DNA from 4 places in the Citrobacter sp. KH_055_1 genome. Region 4 is predicted to be linked to each of the others. Evidence: predicted binding sites of a transcription regulator. Region 4 holds the regulator's gene; each other region holds the start of a gene.
What was found. Region 4 encodes CRP, which controls carbon source genes, mostly activating them, when cyclic AMP is high. Its sites were predicted from a motif close to ATGTGANNNNNNTCACAT; they were not measured.

Region 1 (3,547 bases), 1.1 Mb from region 4:
TGATGGTCACGTTCTGCCCGTGCATATAAGAAGCACCGATGTCGATAGACGCATCTTCATTGAACGCGTAGGTCGTACCCGCGCTCAGCCACAGGCGGTCCTGGTCTGGAATGGAGATGGAGCGTTTATCCGCAGGAACCGGGCTATCGTCGTAGGCGATACCAGTACGGAACGTCCAGTTTTTATCCATGTAGTAGGTCGTACCCAGCGCGAGGCGGTAAGAGTCCCGGAAGCCTTCTTCTTTATAGAACAATGTTTGTCCGTTGGTGCCCGTTGCTTTCAACTCCTGGAACTGACTCCAGCTGGTGTAAGCGATGCTGTAGTGAACGGCCCATTGCGGTGCTACGCGGTTATAGCCAGACAGTTCCCACATTTCCGGCAGGTTAAGCGTCAATGCGCCCGGAACGGTCGTGTTGGTTGTACCCCATGGGAACGTCACGCCAGCACCCGGTAAGCCGTTGGCCTGGCTTCTGATGCCGCTCTTATAATCACCGTCGAAATCGATTTTAACTTCTGAACGATAGGTTAAGCCCCAGCGGTTATCTTTATCCAGCTCATACAAAATACCCGCGTTCCAGCCGTAACCCCATTCATCACCTTCCATGCTTGCAATTTTAGGGCTGACCTTCGGTAATGCTGCGGTCATTTCACCGGAATAACGTTCAATTTTGGCGTCAGCATAAACGGCGTTAAAACCAAGGCCGAAGCTCCAGCTATCATTCAGGCGATAGGCGCCGCTGAGGTTAAGGTTGACCGTTTTAAGGTCGGTCTTGCCGCCGTATTCACCGACAATGTAGCTGTCGTTAAATTCGGTCGCCAGACCATAGTTAGAGGTGACAGACGCGCCCCAGCCAAACTGCTCGTTAATAGGCATCACGAAGTGCGCATTCGGAACCCATGCCGTCGGGGCGATGTTGTCCGCATTGGTGCTGCGCCCGGTGTATGGCGATTTACCGGAGATATTAACATCTGGATCGATATACACCGCACCTGCTGAGAAAGTAGGGCGATCGAACATCATGATCAGTGCCGGGTTGCGGCTGGCGTTACCTGCGTCGTCTGCGATAGCGCCTTCACCCGAATATGCCCGGCCAAGGCCAGAGGAAGAAAATTCGTTTAACTGAAAGCCTGCAGACCAGGCCTGTGTGGAAATAATTGCCACTGCGACTGCGAGAGCAGACTTTGTAAACAGGGTTTTCTGGCTCATGACCATAACCTCATCGATTTATTTTTATACAAACAATGTTACATGCCGTAACAGGAGCGCGAAGTGTAGGGTCTGAGGTACCACATAGAAATCAGACCAGTGGCGAGAGTATAGGTCCGACCAGATAGAATGTTGCAAGTATGTTTATAAGTTTTTTCAAATATGATCTTAAAAACGCGATCCAGCTGGCAAAATTGCGGGGATGCGCACTCACCTGTTCGGGCGATTTTTGTTTTGGATCATTTTTAAGTGTGATTTCGGTCGCTTATCGCATTTCGCACAATTAACGACTGGAGAGGAGGATAATGGGAGCGTAAAATATCCCCAACGTTTATCTGGCACCCTTGGTGCGAATACAGAGGAAATCTACAATGAGTAAATGCAGTGCTGATGAAACCCCGGTTTGCTGCTGTATGGATGTTGGTACCATCATGGACAACACCGATTGCACCGCGTCATACAGCCGTGTGTTCGCGACTCGCGCACAGGCAGAAGAAACGCTGGCTGCTCTCACCGAGAAGGCGCGTGGCGTAGAATCTGAGCCTTGCCAAATCACCCCGACCTTTACTGAAGAAGCTGAGGGTGTTCGTCTGGATATCGATTTTGTTTTCGCCTGTGAAGCCGAAACCCTGATCTTCCAGCTGGGTCTGCGTTAATCCCTTCTTTCAGTGCCCTTGCCACCTTCTGACAAGGGCATTTTCGTAACAAGCAGTGATTATTCACTGTGCCATAGCTCCCACTTTCATTTCTCTCCACTTGGCTAAATGTAAAAAATTGGTTAAGACTGTGATCAGGTCAGACCACTTATTTTATTTTTAACAGGGGAGTGTTATGAGTCAGGCTTTACCGCTGGTTACCCGTCAGGGCGATCGCATCGCCATTGTGAGCGGATTGCGTACGCCTTTTGCCCGTCAGGCAACCGCGTTTCATGGCATTCCCGCCGTTGATTTGGGAAAAATGGTCGTCGGTGAGTTGCTGGCGCGCAGTGAAATTCCTGCCGATGCCATTGAACAACTGGTTTTTGGCCAGGTTGTGCAAATGCCGGAAGCGCCCAATATCGCCCGTGAAATTGTGCTGGGCACCGGGATGAACGTACATACCGATGCCTACAGCGTGAGCAGAGCCTGCGCCACCAGTTTTCAGGCGGTGGCGAATGTCGCGGAAAGCCTGATGGCAGGAACCATCCGTGCGGGTATTGCTGGCGGGGCTGACTCCTCTTCCGTGCTGCCAATTGGCGTCAGCAAAAAGTTGGCGCGGGTGTTGGTGGACGTCAATAAAGCCCGCACCACCGGTCAGCGGCTGAAGCTTTTTTCCCGACTGCGTTTGCGCGACCTGATGCCGGTCCCACCTGCAGTTGCTGAGTATTCCACCGGCTTACGTATGGGGGATACGGCAGAGCAAATGGCGAAAACCTACGGCATCACGCGTGAGCAGCAGGATGCTCTGGCGTACCGTTCGCATCAGCGAGCCGCTCAGGCCTGGGCCGAAGGCAAACTGGCAGACGAGGTGATGACCACCTATGCTCCGCCGTTTAAAGATCCCTTCTCAGAAGATAACAATATTCGCGGAAACTCTACGCTGGCGGATTACGCCAAACTGCGCCCGGCGTTTGACCGTAAACACGGCACCGTCACGGCGGCAAACAGTACACCGTTGACCGACGGCGCCGCTGCGGTGGTTTTGATGACGGAGTCCCGTGCGAAAGAGCTGGGACTGGTGCCGCTGGGCTATCTACGCAGTTTTGCGTTTACTGCCATCGACGTCTGGCAGGATATGCTGCTGGGCCCGGCGTGGTCGACGCCGCTGGCTCTGGAGCGCGCGGGCCTGACTCTGGCCGACCTCACGCTGATTGATATGCATGAAGCCTTTGCCGCGCAGACGCTGGCGAATATTCAACTGCTTGGCAGCGAACGTTTTGCTCGTGACGTTCTGGGTAGGGCACATGCCACTGGCGAAGTGGATGACAGCAAATTTAACGTGCTGGGCGGTTCGATTGCCTACGGACACCCTTTCGCCGCGACCGGCGCGCGCATGATCACCCAAACGCTGCATGAATTACGGCGTCGTGGTGGTGGGTTTGGTTTGGTCACCGCGTGTGCGGCGGGTGGTCTGGGTGCGGCAATGGTTCTGGAGGCGGAATAATGGAAATGGCATCGGCTTTTACGCTACACGTGCGTCTGGATAACGTGGCGGTGGTCTCCATTAATGTGCCCGGAGAGAAAATGAATACCCTGAAAGCAGAGTTTGCTTCTCAGGTGCGGGCTATTTTGAAACAAATTCGCGATAACAAAGATCTGCGTGGCGTGGTGTTTATTTCGGCGAAGCCGGATAATTTCATCG
Region 2 (3,547 bases), 1.9 Mb from region 4:
CTGAACTACGTCCCGCCAACGGTATTGCTGGCTTGGGCGGTCAATATTGGTGGTTTTGGACTGTTACCGGGATCGCTGGCGAACCTTATTGCCTTACGTATGGCAAACGATCGACGTATCTGGTGGCGTTTTCATTGGTATTCTGTGCCGATGCTGATCTGGGCGGCGCTGGTGGGATATGGTTTGCTGCAGATGATGTGAGGATTATGCCGGATGGCGCTAGCGCTTATCGGGCCTACTTAATCTGTAGGCCCGATAAGGCGACAGCCGGCATCCGGCATTTTTTGATGCTTAGTTCAGACGAACCGGCATACCAGAACGGTTCTGGACTGCCTGCTCAACGACGGCTTGGTCGACATCCGGCTGAGCGGTGATGCTCTTAATGCTCTTGGTCAACGTAATCGGTACGATTTCCCCGCCTTCGAACTGTTCTTCGGTAGTAGACAGTGGGTTATGCACCTCAATGTAGCGACTGCCGTCTGGCTCGGTCGTCGCTTTTACCGGTTCATCGATAAACTGGACGCGCGTGCCGACTGGAACGTTTTCAAACAGGAACTTGATATCTTCATTACGCAGACGCACGCAGCCGTGGCTGACGCGTAAGCCAACACCGAAGTTCGCGTTGGTCCCGTGGATGGCATACAGGCGACCGATATACAGTGCGTACAGACCCATCGGGTTATCCGGACCGGCCGGAACAACGGCTGGCAGCGGTTCGCCCGCAGCGCGGTATTCTGCGTGCATCTTGGCGGTTGGCGTCCAGGTCGGACCGGCTTTCTTACGTTCAACTTTGGTGGTCCAGTTAACCGGCGTGTCTTTACCTAACTGGCCGATACCAATCGGTAAAACGATCACGGTGTTGGTGCCTTTCGGGTAGTAGTACAGACGCATTTCAGCGCTGTTGATAACAATACCTTCATGCACGGTATCCGGCAGGATCAGCTGCTGAGGAATGTTCAGCACGGTGCCGCCCTTCGGCAGGAAGGTATCCACGCCCGGGTTGGCTTCCAGCATGTTGGACAGACCCATCTGGTATTCAGCCGCATAGTACTCCAGCGGTTGGGTGTTGCCTTCAGGAATGGTGATGACCTGGTTCTGGCCAATCAAACGGCTACCATCGGTAGGCAGCGGGTACGTGACGGCTGAGGCAGTGTTACAAAAACCAACTACTGCGAGCGCCGCCGCGAAAAGCGTTGTCAATTTCATATTCATTTTTGCGAGATTCTGAAGCCAAGCAGGCTAGTGGGTTGAGATTTATGTAGTGTTGGGCACGCATTATATGTGCATTCGGAGCAACAAGGAATTCGGATGTGTACTAAATCACATTTTTTTCCCTTTGCTTTCACTTTAACCCTCACGCACGAGAGGCGCGATCTTATTCCAGACTTATGGCATAATAAGCGGTTCGTCACATATTTCTTCTTTCAGGATACGCCAGTGTTAGTTTCCAGCAACGTCACCATGCAGTTCGGCAGTAAGCCGCTGTTTGAAAATATTTCCGTCAAATTTGGCGGCGGCAACCGTTACGGCCTGATTGGCGCCAACGGTAGCGGTAAATCCACTTTTATGAAAATTCTCGGCGGCGACCTCGAACCGACGCTGGGTAACGTTTCCCTCGATCCGAACGAACGCATTGGTAAGCTGCGTCAGGATCAGTTCGCTTTTGAAGAGTTCACCGTTCTGGACACCGTTATTATGGGTCACGCTGAACTGTGGGAAGTGAAACAGGAACGTGACCGTATCTATGCGCTGCCGGAAATGAGCGAAGAAGACGGCTACAAAGTTGCCGATCTTGAAGTTAAATACGGCGAGATGGACGGCTATTCGGCGGAGTCCCGCGCCGGTGAACTGCTGCTGGGCGTCGGTATTCCGGTAGAACAACATTACGGTCCGATGAGCGAAGTGGCACCAGGCTGGAAGCTGCGTGTGCTGCTGGCGCAGGCGCTGTTCTCTAACCCGGACATCCTGCTGCTCGATGAACCGACCAACAACCTGGACATTGATACCATTCGTTGGCTGGAGCAGACGCTGAACGAGCGTGACAGCACCATGATCATCATTTCGCACGACCGTCACTTCCTGAACATGGTCTGTACGCATATGGCGGATCTGGACTACGGTGAGCTGCGTGTTTATCCGGGTAACTATGATGAATACATGACGGCAGCAACCCAGGCACGTGAGCGTCTGTTGGCCGATAACGCCAAGAAAAAAGCGCAAATTGCCGATCTGCAATCCTTCGTCAGCCGCTTTAGCGCCAACGCCTCGAAATCTCGTCAGGCGACTTCTCGTGCGCGTCAGATTGATAAAATCAAGCTCGACGAAGTGAAAGCATCCAGCCGTCAGAACCCGTTCATCCGTTTCGAACAGGATAAGAAACTGTTCCGTAACGCGCTGGAAGTCGAAGCACTGACCAAAGGTTTTGATAACGGCCCGCTGTTTAAAAACTTCAATCTGCTGTTGGAAGTGGGCGAGAAGGTTGCCATCATCGGGGCTAATGGCGTGGGTAAATCGACCATGCTGAAAGTGCTGGTCGGCGACATGGCGCCGGATAATGGTACCGTTAAGTGGTCTGAGAATGCGCAAATCGGCTACTACGCGCAGGATCACGAATATGAGTTCGAAAACGATATGACCGTTTTCGAATGGATGAGCCAGTGGAAACAAGAAGGCGATGACGAGCAGGTTGTTCGCAGCTTCCTTGGCCGTCTGCTGTTCAGCCAAGACGATATCAAAAAGCCTGCTAAAGTGCTGTCCGGTGGTGAAAAAGGGCGCATGCTGTTTGGTAAGCTGATGATGCAGAAACCGAATATTCTGGTGATGGATGAACCTACCAACCACCTGGATATGGAATCTATCGAATCGCTGAACATGGCGCTGGAAATGTATCAGGGCACGCTGATCTTTGTTTCTCACGACCGCGAATTCGTCAGCTCGCTGGCCACCCGCGTGATTGAGATTACGCCGGAACGCGTAATCGACTTCACCGGTAACTACGAAGACTATCTGCGTAGCAAAGGCGTCGAATAATTATTCCGTCGTCTTTCGTGTTACAGGTGTGTTGGCTGCACCTGTTCACCCCGGTCACTTACTTATAATTCCATCCCCGCACTTTTCTGAAAAAAAGTTCTGCTGATTAATCTTAGCCACAATTGTGGCTAAGATACTTTCCATAACTACCTACACAAGGTAAGGAAATGAGTCAGATGGAACCGCTTTCTTTAGCCAATCTTAAATTAAAATTACTGAGTTTAAACAACAACAACGAGCATCCTTTCATTTTATGTGAAGATGGCGATGATATCGTTGCATCCTGGAATATCGTAGATGCTGAGTGGAAAGATTATTTCAGTCAATACGGATTGCAAAAACAATATGAGCTAAGACTGTTTTTCAATGAAAGTAAAAATCAGATTAGCTATCGGGAAAAAACTACCGATGTTGAGTGGGATGCAGATTTGGGTGGGTTCAGATTGAGCAAATCTGTCCAAATCGGGAAACGTCTTGAGTTTTCTGCTGGGGGATCCTGGGGTAAAAAAGAAGACGG
Region 3 (3,547 bases), 2.0 Mb from region 4:
GCCAGCGCAAAACAGCCGATAGCCGCCAGCGCAATACGCCAGTTAAAAAAGTCGGTAAATACTCCGCTGATCAACCGGCCACTCATGCCGCCAATCGAGTTACCGCTGATATACAGCCCCATCGAAAAGGCGACAAAGCTAGGGTGGATCTCCTCGCTGAGATAGGTCATACCTACCGCGGCGACCCCGCTTAATGACAGGCCAATCAATGCACGCATGATCAGGATACCGTGCCAGCTGGTCATCATCGTTGAAAGTAAGGTGCAGCAGGAAGCCAGCAGGAGCGCGGTGACCATTACCGGCTTGCGGCCAATGGCGTCGGAAAGCGGGCCGGTAAACAGGAGACCGATTGCCAGCATGGCGGTGGAGATAGACAGTGAAATACTGCTGCTGGCAGGCGATACGCCAAACTCATGGGACAGTACCGGCAGGATCGGTTGTACACAATACAGCAGGGCAAATGTCGCCAGCCCGGCGGAAAACAGAGCCAGCGTGACGCGCATAAAAGAGGCGGTGCCGCGTTTTATAAACGCATCTGGCGGGGAGATAATCTGTTCATCAACATCGCTTGTCGGGGCAGTATCGACAGTAGTTGTACGGCTCACATGAAATCCATTGGGTATACAGGACTAGTCTTTAGAGTATGAAAATCACAATATTCTGTCTAATATATTAATAATCTCAAATAATATTTTAAAAATATGAATATTGAACTGCGTCACCTGCGCTACTTTGTGGCGGTTGCGGAAGAACTCCATTTTGGCCGTGCGGCGGCGCGGCTGAACATTTCCCAACCTCCGTTGAGCCAACAGATCCAAATCCTCGAGCAGCAGGTGGGTGCCAGATTGCTGGCGCGAACCAACCGCAGCGTGGCGCTGACCGCCGCAGGCAGGCAGTTTCTGGCCGACAGTCGGCAGATCCTCGGGCTGGTGAATGAAGCCGCAGCAAGAGCTGAACGTCTGCATTTGGGCGAAGCGGGTGAGTTGCGTATCGGATTTACCTCCTCAGCACCGTTTATTAAGGCGGTGTCAGATACGCTGTCCTTTTTTCGCCAGGCTTACCCCGATGTGCATATGCAAACCCGTGAAATGAACACCCGCGAGCAAATTGCCCCATTAAGCGAAGGGACGCTGGATATGGGACTGCTGCGCAATACGCAACTGCCTGACACTCTGCACCGGGAGGTTATCCTGCACGAACCGCTGATGGCGATGATCCCGCGAGCGCATCCATTGGCACAAAAGCCGGTTGTTACTCTGGCGGAACTTTCCCGCGAGCCGTTTGTCTTTTTTGACCCGCACGTGGGGACCGGATTGTATGACGATATTCTTGGCCTGATGCGTCGCTACGACCTGAAGCCGACTATAACTCAGGAGGTCGGGGAGGCGATGACCATTATCGGCCTGGTGGCGGCGGGGTTGGGGGTGTCTATTCTGCCAGCCTCCTTTAAACGGGTACAGCTGTATGAAATGTGTTGGGTACCGATAGCAGAAGAGGATGCTGTATCTGAAATGTGGCTGGTGTGGCCTAAACATCGCGAGCAAAGCCATGCTGCGCAACGCTTTCGCCAGCAGCTTTTAGCGGCGGTACAGCGTGCTTAAATTAGTTTAAAAACCGGTGAAAATGTGCGGTAAATCACACGGCTAAGTAAAAAGTTGACGGAAACCATTGAAGTACTTCACCATAGCCTACAGATTATTTCGGAGCGCGAAAATAAAGGGAGTAAGTGGTGGTTGCTGATAGTCAGCCTGGGCATATCGATCAAATTAAGCAGACCAATGCGGGCGCGGTTTATCGCCTGATAGATCAGCTCGGACCGGTATCGCGTATTGATCTCTCTCGCCTGGCGCAATTAGCGCCTGCCAGTATTACCAAGATTGTCCGCGAAATGCTCGAAGCACATTTGGTGCAAGAACTGGAAATCAAAGAAGCCGGGAGTCGTGGGCGTCCGGCCGTTGGCCTGGTTGTCGAGACGGAAGCCTGGCACTACTTATCTATTCGTATCAGTCGTGGCGAAATTTTTCTCGCACTGCGCGATCTCAGCAGCAAACTGGTGGTTGAAGATTGCCTTGAAATGGCGCTGGTCTCCGAGATCCCGCTGCTCGATCGCGTGATTGCGCAGGTCGATCAATTCTTCATTCGTCATCAGCAAAAGCTTGAACGCTTAACGTCCATTGCCATCACCATGCCGGGCATTATCGATACCGAGAATGGCATCGTTCATCGCATGCCGTTTTACGATGACGTTAAAGAGATGCCACTGGGTGACGCGCTGGAGAGTCATACCGGGGTACCGGTATACATTCAGCACGATATCAGCGCCTGGACCATGGCTGAAGCGCTTTTTGGTGCATCGCGCGGTGCCCGCGACGTGATTCAGGTAGTGATTGACCACAACGTGGGCGCGGGGGTGATCACCGACGGCCATTTACTGCATGCGGGCAGCAGCAGTCTGGTCGAGATTGGCCATACGCAGGTGGACCCGTATGGCAAGCGTTGTTACTGCGGGAATCATGGGTGTCTGGAAACGATAGCCAGTGTAGACAGCGTTCTTGAACTCGCACAGGTGCGTCTGAAGCAGTCGATGAGCTCCTCACTGCATGGCCAACCGTTGACGGTGGATTCAATATGCCTTGCCGCCATGCAGGGTGATTTATTGGCGAAAGATATTATTAACGGCGTCGGTACGCATGTGGGACGCATCCTGGCCATCATGGTGAATTTATTCAACCCGCAAAAGATTTTGATCGGTTCTCCGCTCAGCAAGGCCGCAGATATTCTGTTTCCGACCATTGCTGACAGTATTCGCCAACAGGCGTTGCCAGCCTACAGTAAGCACATTGTTGTTGAGAGCACACAGTTTACCAATCAGGGAACGATGGCGGGGGCCGCACTCGTGAAGGACGCGATGTATAACGGTTCTTTGTTGATTCGTCTATTACAGGGTTAACATTTTTTAACTGTTGTACAAAAAATTGCGCTATCTCAAGCTGATTCAGGTTCTCTTACCTTAGACTTTCTCCACTGTATTATTTTCCTGGCTTATATTTTCAAAGCATAACGGTGGAGTTAGTGATGCTGAAGCGTTTCTTTATTACAGGTACAGACACTTCTGTTGGGAAGACAGTGGTTTCCCGCGCATTACTACAAGCGTTAGCGTCAGGGGGTAAATGTGTTGCGGGTTATAAACCCGTGGCTAAAGGCAGCAAAGAGACGCCGGAAGGCTTGCGGAACAAAGATGCGCTAGTGCTGCAAAGCGTTTCTTCCCTGGAATTGCCTTACGAGGCGGTTAATCCTATTGCGCTGAGCGAAGACGAAAGTAGTGTGGCGCATAGCGGCCCGATCAACTACACCCTGTTGTCCAATGGACTCGCCAGCCTGAGCGAAAAGGTTGATCACGTGGTGGTCGAAGGGACCGGCGGGTGGCGCAGTCTGATGAACGATTTGCGTCCGTTGTCGGAGTGGGTGGTTCAGGAACAGCTACCCGTGCTGATGGTAGTGGGGATTCAGGAAGGCTGCATTAATCATGCCATCCTTACGGCGCAGG
Region 4 (3,547 bases):
ATTGCGGTAACAGGATCCAGCGGCGCGGGGACCACCACCACCAGCCTCGCGTTTCGTAAAATTTTCGCCCAGTTAAATCTGCGCGCCGCCGAGGTGGAAGGCGACAGTTTTCACCGCTATACCCGTCCGGAGATGGACATGGCGATCCGCAAAGCGCGCGACGCCGGGCGACACATCAGTTACTTCGGCCCCGAAGCCAACGACTTCGGCCTGCTGGAACAAACCTTCAGCGAATACGGCCAGACCGGCAAAGGCCAGTCACGAAAATATCTGCACACCTACGATGAAGCCGTACCGTGGAATCAGGTTCCGGGAACGTTTACCCCGTGGCAGCCGCTGCCTGAACCCACAGACGTCTTATTCTATGAAGGCCTGCACGGTGGCGTGGTGACGCCGCAGCAAAACGTGGCGCGGCATGTTGATCTGCTGGTCGGCGTGGTACCGATCGTCAATCTGGAGTGGATCCAGAAGCTGACCCGCGACACCAGCGAGCGCGGTCACTCCCGCGAGGCGGTAATGGATTCGGTGGTACGTTCAATGGACGACTACATTAATTACATCACCCCGCAGTTTTCCCGTACGCATATTAACTTCCAGCGTGTACCGACCGTCGACACCTCCAATCCTTTTGCCGCCAAAAGCATTCCGTCACTGGATGAAAGCTTTGTAGTGATTCATTTTCGTAATCTGGAAGGCATCGACTTCCCGTGGCTGCTGGCGATGCTGCAGGGCTCATTCATTTCCCATATCAATACATTAGTGGTGCCGGGCGGCAAGATGGGGCTGGCGATGGAATTGATTATGCTGCCGCTGGTCCAGCGACTGATGGAAGGCAAAAAAATCGAGTAAAGCGTGGGAAGTGCCCGATGGCGTTACGCTTATCGGGCCTACAAATCAACATCATCCATCCGGCATCAGGGATTACGCGGCAATCACTTCATAGGAATGGGTAATATTCACCGCTTTTTCCAGCATCAGCGCCACGGAGCAGTATTTTTCCGCGGAGAGATCGACGGCGCGAGACACCGAAGCGTCTTTCAGATCGTTGCCGGTAACGATGAAATGCAGATTAATATGGGTAAACAGACGCGGCGCTTCTTCACGACGCTCGGAAGTGAGCTTCACTTCGCAGTTGGTCACATCCTGACGACCCTTTTGCAGGATCGACACCACATCAATGGCGCTACAGCCACCCGCAGCCATGAGTACCATTTCCATCGGGCTCGGCGCTTTATCACCGGAGTTACCGTCCATCAAGATTTGGTGGCCTGAGGCGGACTCACCGAGGAAGGTTAACCCCTCAACCCACTTTACACGCGCTTGCATATTTCGTAACTCCAATGTTTCAATTTTCCTGACAGATTACGCGTACATAACAATTCTCGCAACGGAAGGCGACCTGAGTCATGCTGAAGCGAGACACCAGGAGACACACGGCGAAAGCTATGCTAAAACAGTCAGGATGCTACAGTAATACATTGACGTACTGCATGTATGCAGAGGACATCACATTACAGGCTGCAGTTCACTTTTTAGCAGCCCCTTTCCCAGGTAGCGGGAAGCATATTTTTGCAACCCCAGAGGCAGCGTCGTGTTCTGACTCTGGAGACAGCTTATAACAGAGGATAACCGCGCATGGTGCTTGGCAAACCGCAAACAGACCCGACTCTCGAATGGTTCTTGTCTCATTGCCATATTCATAAGTACCCATCGAAGAGCACGCTGATTCACCAGGGTGAAAAAGCGGAAACGTTGTATTACATCGTTAAAGGCTCAGTGGCAGTGCTGATCAAAGATGAAGAAGGGAAAGAAATGATCCTCTCTTATCTGAATCAGGGCGATTTCATTGGTGAATTAGGCCTGTTTGAAGAAGGCCAGGAACGTAGCGCCTGGGTACGTGCCAAAACCGCATGTGAAGTTGCTGAAATTTCATACAAAAAATTTCGTCAATTAATCCAGGTTAACCCGGATATTCTGATGCGCCTGTCTTCTCAGATGGCTCGTCGCCTGCAGGTAACGTCCGAAAAAGTAGGCAACCTGGCCTTCCTGGATGTCACCGGTCGTATCGCCCAGACCCTGTTGAACCTGGCGAAACAACCTGACGCGATGACCCACCCGGACGGCATGCAGATCAAAATCACCCGTCAGGAAATTGGCCAGATCGTTGGCTGCTCCCGTGAAACCGTTGGTCGTATCCTGAAAATGCTGGAAGATCAGAACCTGATCTCCGCGCACGGTAAGACCATCGTCGTCTACGGCACGCGTTAACCTCGTCGAAATGGCGCGTTACCTGGTAATGCGCCATTTTTGTTTGCACCGATGTGGCGAAGACTGATTTATCACCCCGAGATCAACTACGCACTACGACAAACGCTGGTGCTGTGTTTACCCGTGGCTGTCGGTCTTATCATCGGTCAGCTTCATCTGGGACTGCTATTCTCCCTCGTCCCCGCCTGCTGCAACATTGCCGGTCTTGATACCCCGCATAAGCGATTTTTTAAACGCTTAGTTATTGGCGCGTCACTGTTTGCCGGATGTAGCCTGATCATGCAGCTATTGCTGGCAGAAAGCATTGCGCTCCCGCTGATCCTTACCGGCCTGACGCTGGTTCTCGGCGTGACCGCCGAGTTAAGCCCGCTGCATGCACGACTGCTGCCCGCCTCACTGATTGCGGCAATTTTCACGCTAAGCCTGGCTGGCAACATGCCGGTCTGGGAACCGCTGCTGATCTATGCGCTGGGAACTTTGTGGTACGGCGCGTTCAACTGGTTCTGGTTCTGGCTGTGGCGTGAGCAGCCGCTGCGCGAATCGCTCAGCCTGTTATATCGCGAACTGGCCGATTACTGTGAAGCGAAATACAGCCTGCTAACCCAGCACGTCGATCCCGAAAAAGCGCTGCCCCCGCTGCTGGTTCGCCAGCAAAAAGCGGTGGATCTGATCACCCAGTGCTATCAGCAAATGCATATGCTGTCGGCGCATCACAACAACGAGTACAAACGCCTGCTACGGGCCTTTCAGGAGGCGCTGGATTTGCAGGAGCATATTTCCGTCAGCCTGCATCAACCAGAAGAGGTGCAGAAGCTGGTCGAACGCAGTCATGCAGAACAGGTGATTCGCTGGAATGCGCGCACCGTCGCCGACCGGTTACGCGTACTGGCAGATGACATTCTGTATCACCGCTTACCAACACGCTTTTCGATGGAAAAACAGATTGGCACGCTGGAGAAAATTGCCAACCAGCACCCGGAAAACCCGGTCGGGCAGTTTTGCTACTGGCACTTTAGCCGCATTGCCCGCGTGCTACGCACCCAGCGTCCGCTGTATGCCCGAGATTTAATGGCCGACAAACAGCGCCGCCTGCCGTTACTCCCGGCCCTGAAAAACTATCTGTCGCTGAAATCTCCCGCGTTGCGTAATGCCGGGCGTATCAGCGTCATGCTGAGCATCGCCAGCCTGATGGGCAGCGCCTTACACCTGCCCAAACCTTATTGGATCCTGATGACGGTCCTGTTCGTCACGCAAAATGGCTACGGTGCCACGCGGGTAC

Region 1: a site for CRP is predicted at 1,457-1,474, ahead of AC3ITF_RS06940 (YfcZ/YiiS family protein). Genes of this name have one in related genera too.
Region 2: a site for CRP is predicted at 1,309-1,326, ahead of AC3ITF_RS15055 (ABC-F family ATPase). Genes of this name have one in related genera too.
Region 3: a site for CRP is predicted at 1,624-1,641, ahead of mlc (sugar metabolism global transcriptional regulator Mlc). Genes of this name have one in related genera too.

The regions. Positions count from the first base shown of each region.
Region 1 covers NZ_CM174473.1:1,489,608-1,493,154, forward strand. Annotated here, with positions in the region: gene fadL (long-chain fatty acid transporter FadL) at 1-1,213, opposite strand, end outside; gene AC3ITF_RS06940 (YfcZ/YiiS family protein) at 1,579-1,863, shown strand; gene fadI (acetyl-CoA C-acyltransferase FadI) at 2,039-3,349, shown strand; gene fadJ (fatty acid oxidation complex subunit alpha FadJ) at 3,349-3,547, shown strand, end outside.
Region 2 covers NZ_CM174473.1:3,176,235-3,179,781, reverse strand. Annotated here, with positions in the region: gene AC3ITF_RS15065 (anion transporter) at 1-201, shown strand, start outside; gene ldtB (L,D-transpeptidase) at 292-1,212, opposite strand; gene AC3ITF_RS15055 (ABC-F family ATPase) at 1,438-3,030, shown strand; gene AC3ITF_RS15050 (hypothetical protein) at 3,198-3,547, shown strand, end outside.
Region 3 covers NZ_CM174473.1:2,380,583-2,384,129, reverse strand. Annotated here, with positions in the region: gene AC3ITF_RS11080 (MFS transporter) at 1-605, opposite strand, end outside; gene AC3ITF_RS11075 (LysR family transcriptional regulator) at 702-1,601, shown strand; gene mlc (sugar metabolism global transcriptional regulator Mlc) at 1,730-2,950, shown strand; gene bioD (dethiobiotin synthase) at 3,076-3,547, shown strand, end outside.
Region 4 covers NZ_CM174473.1:355,282-358,828, reverse strand. Annotated here, with positions in the region: gene AC3ITF_RS01700 (phosphoribulokinase) at 1-849, shown strand, start outside; gene AC3ITF_RS01695 (OsmC family protein) at 922-1,326, opposite strand; gene crp (cAMP-activated global transcriptional regulator CRP) at 1,636-2,268, shown strand; gene AC3ITF_RS01685 (YccS/YhfK family putative transporter) at 2,320-3,547, shown strand, end outside.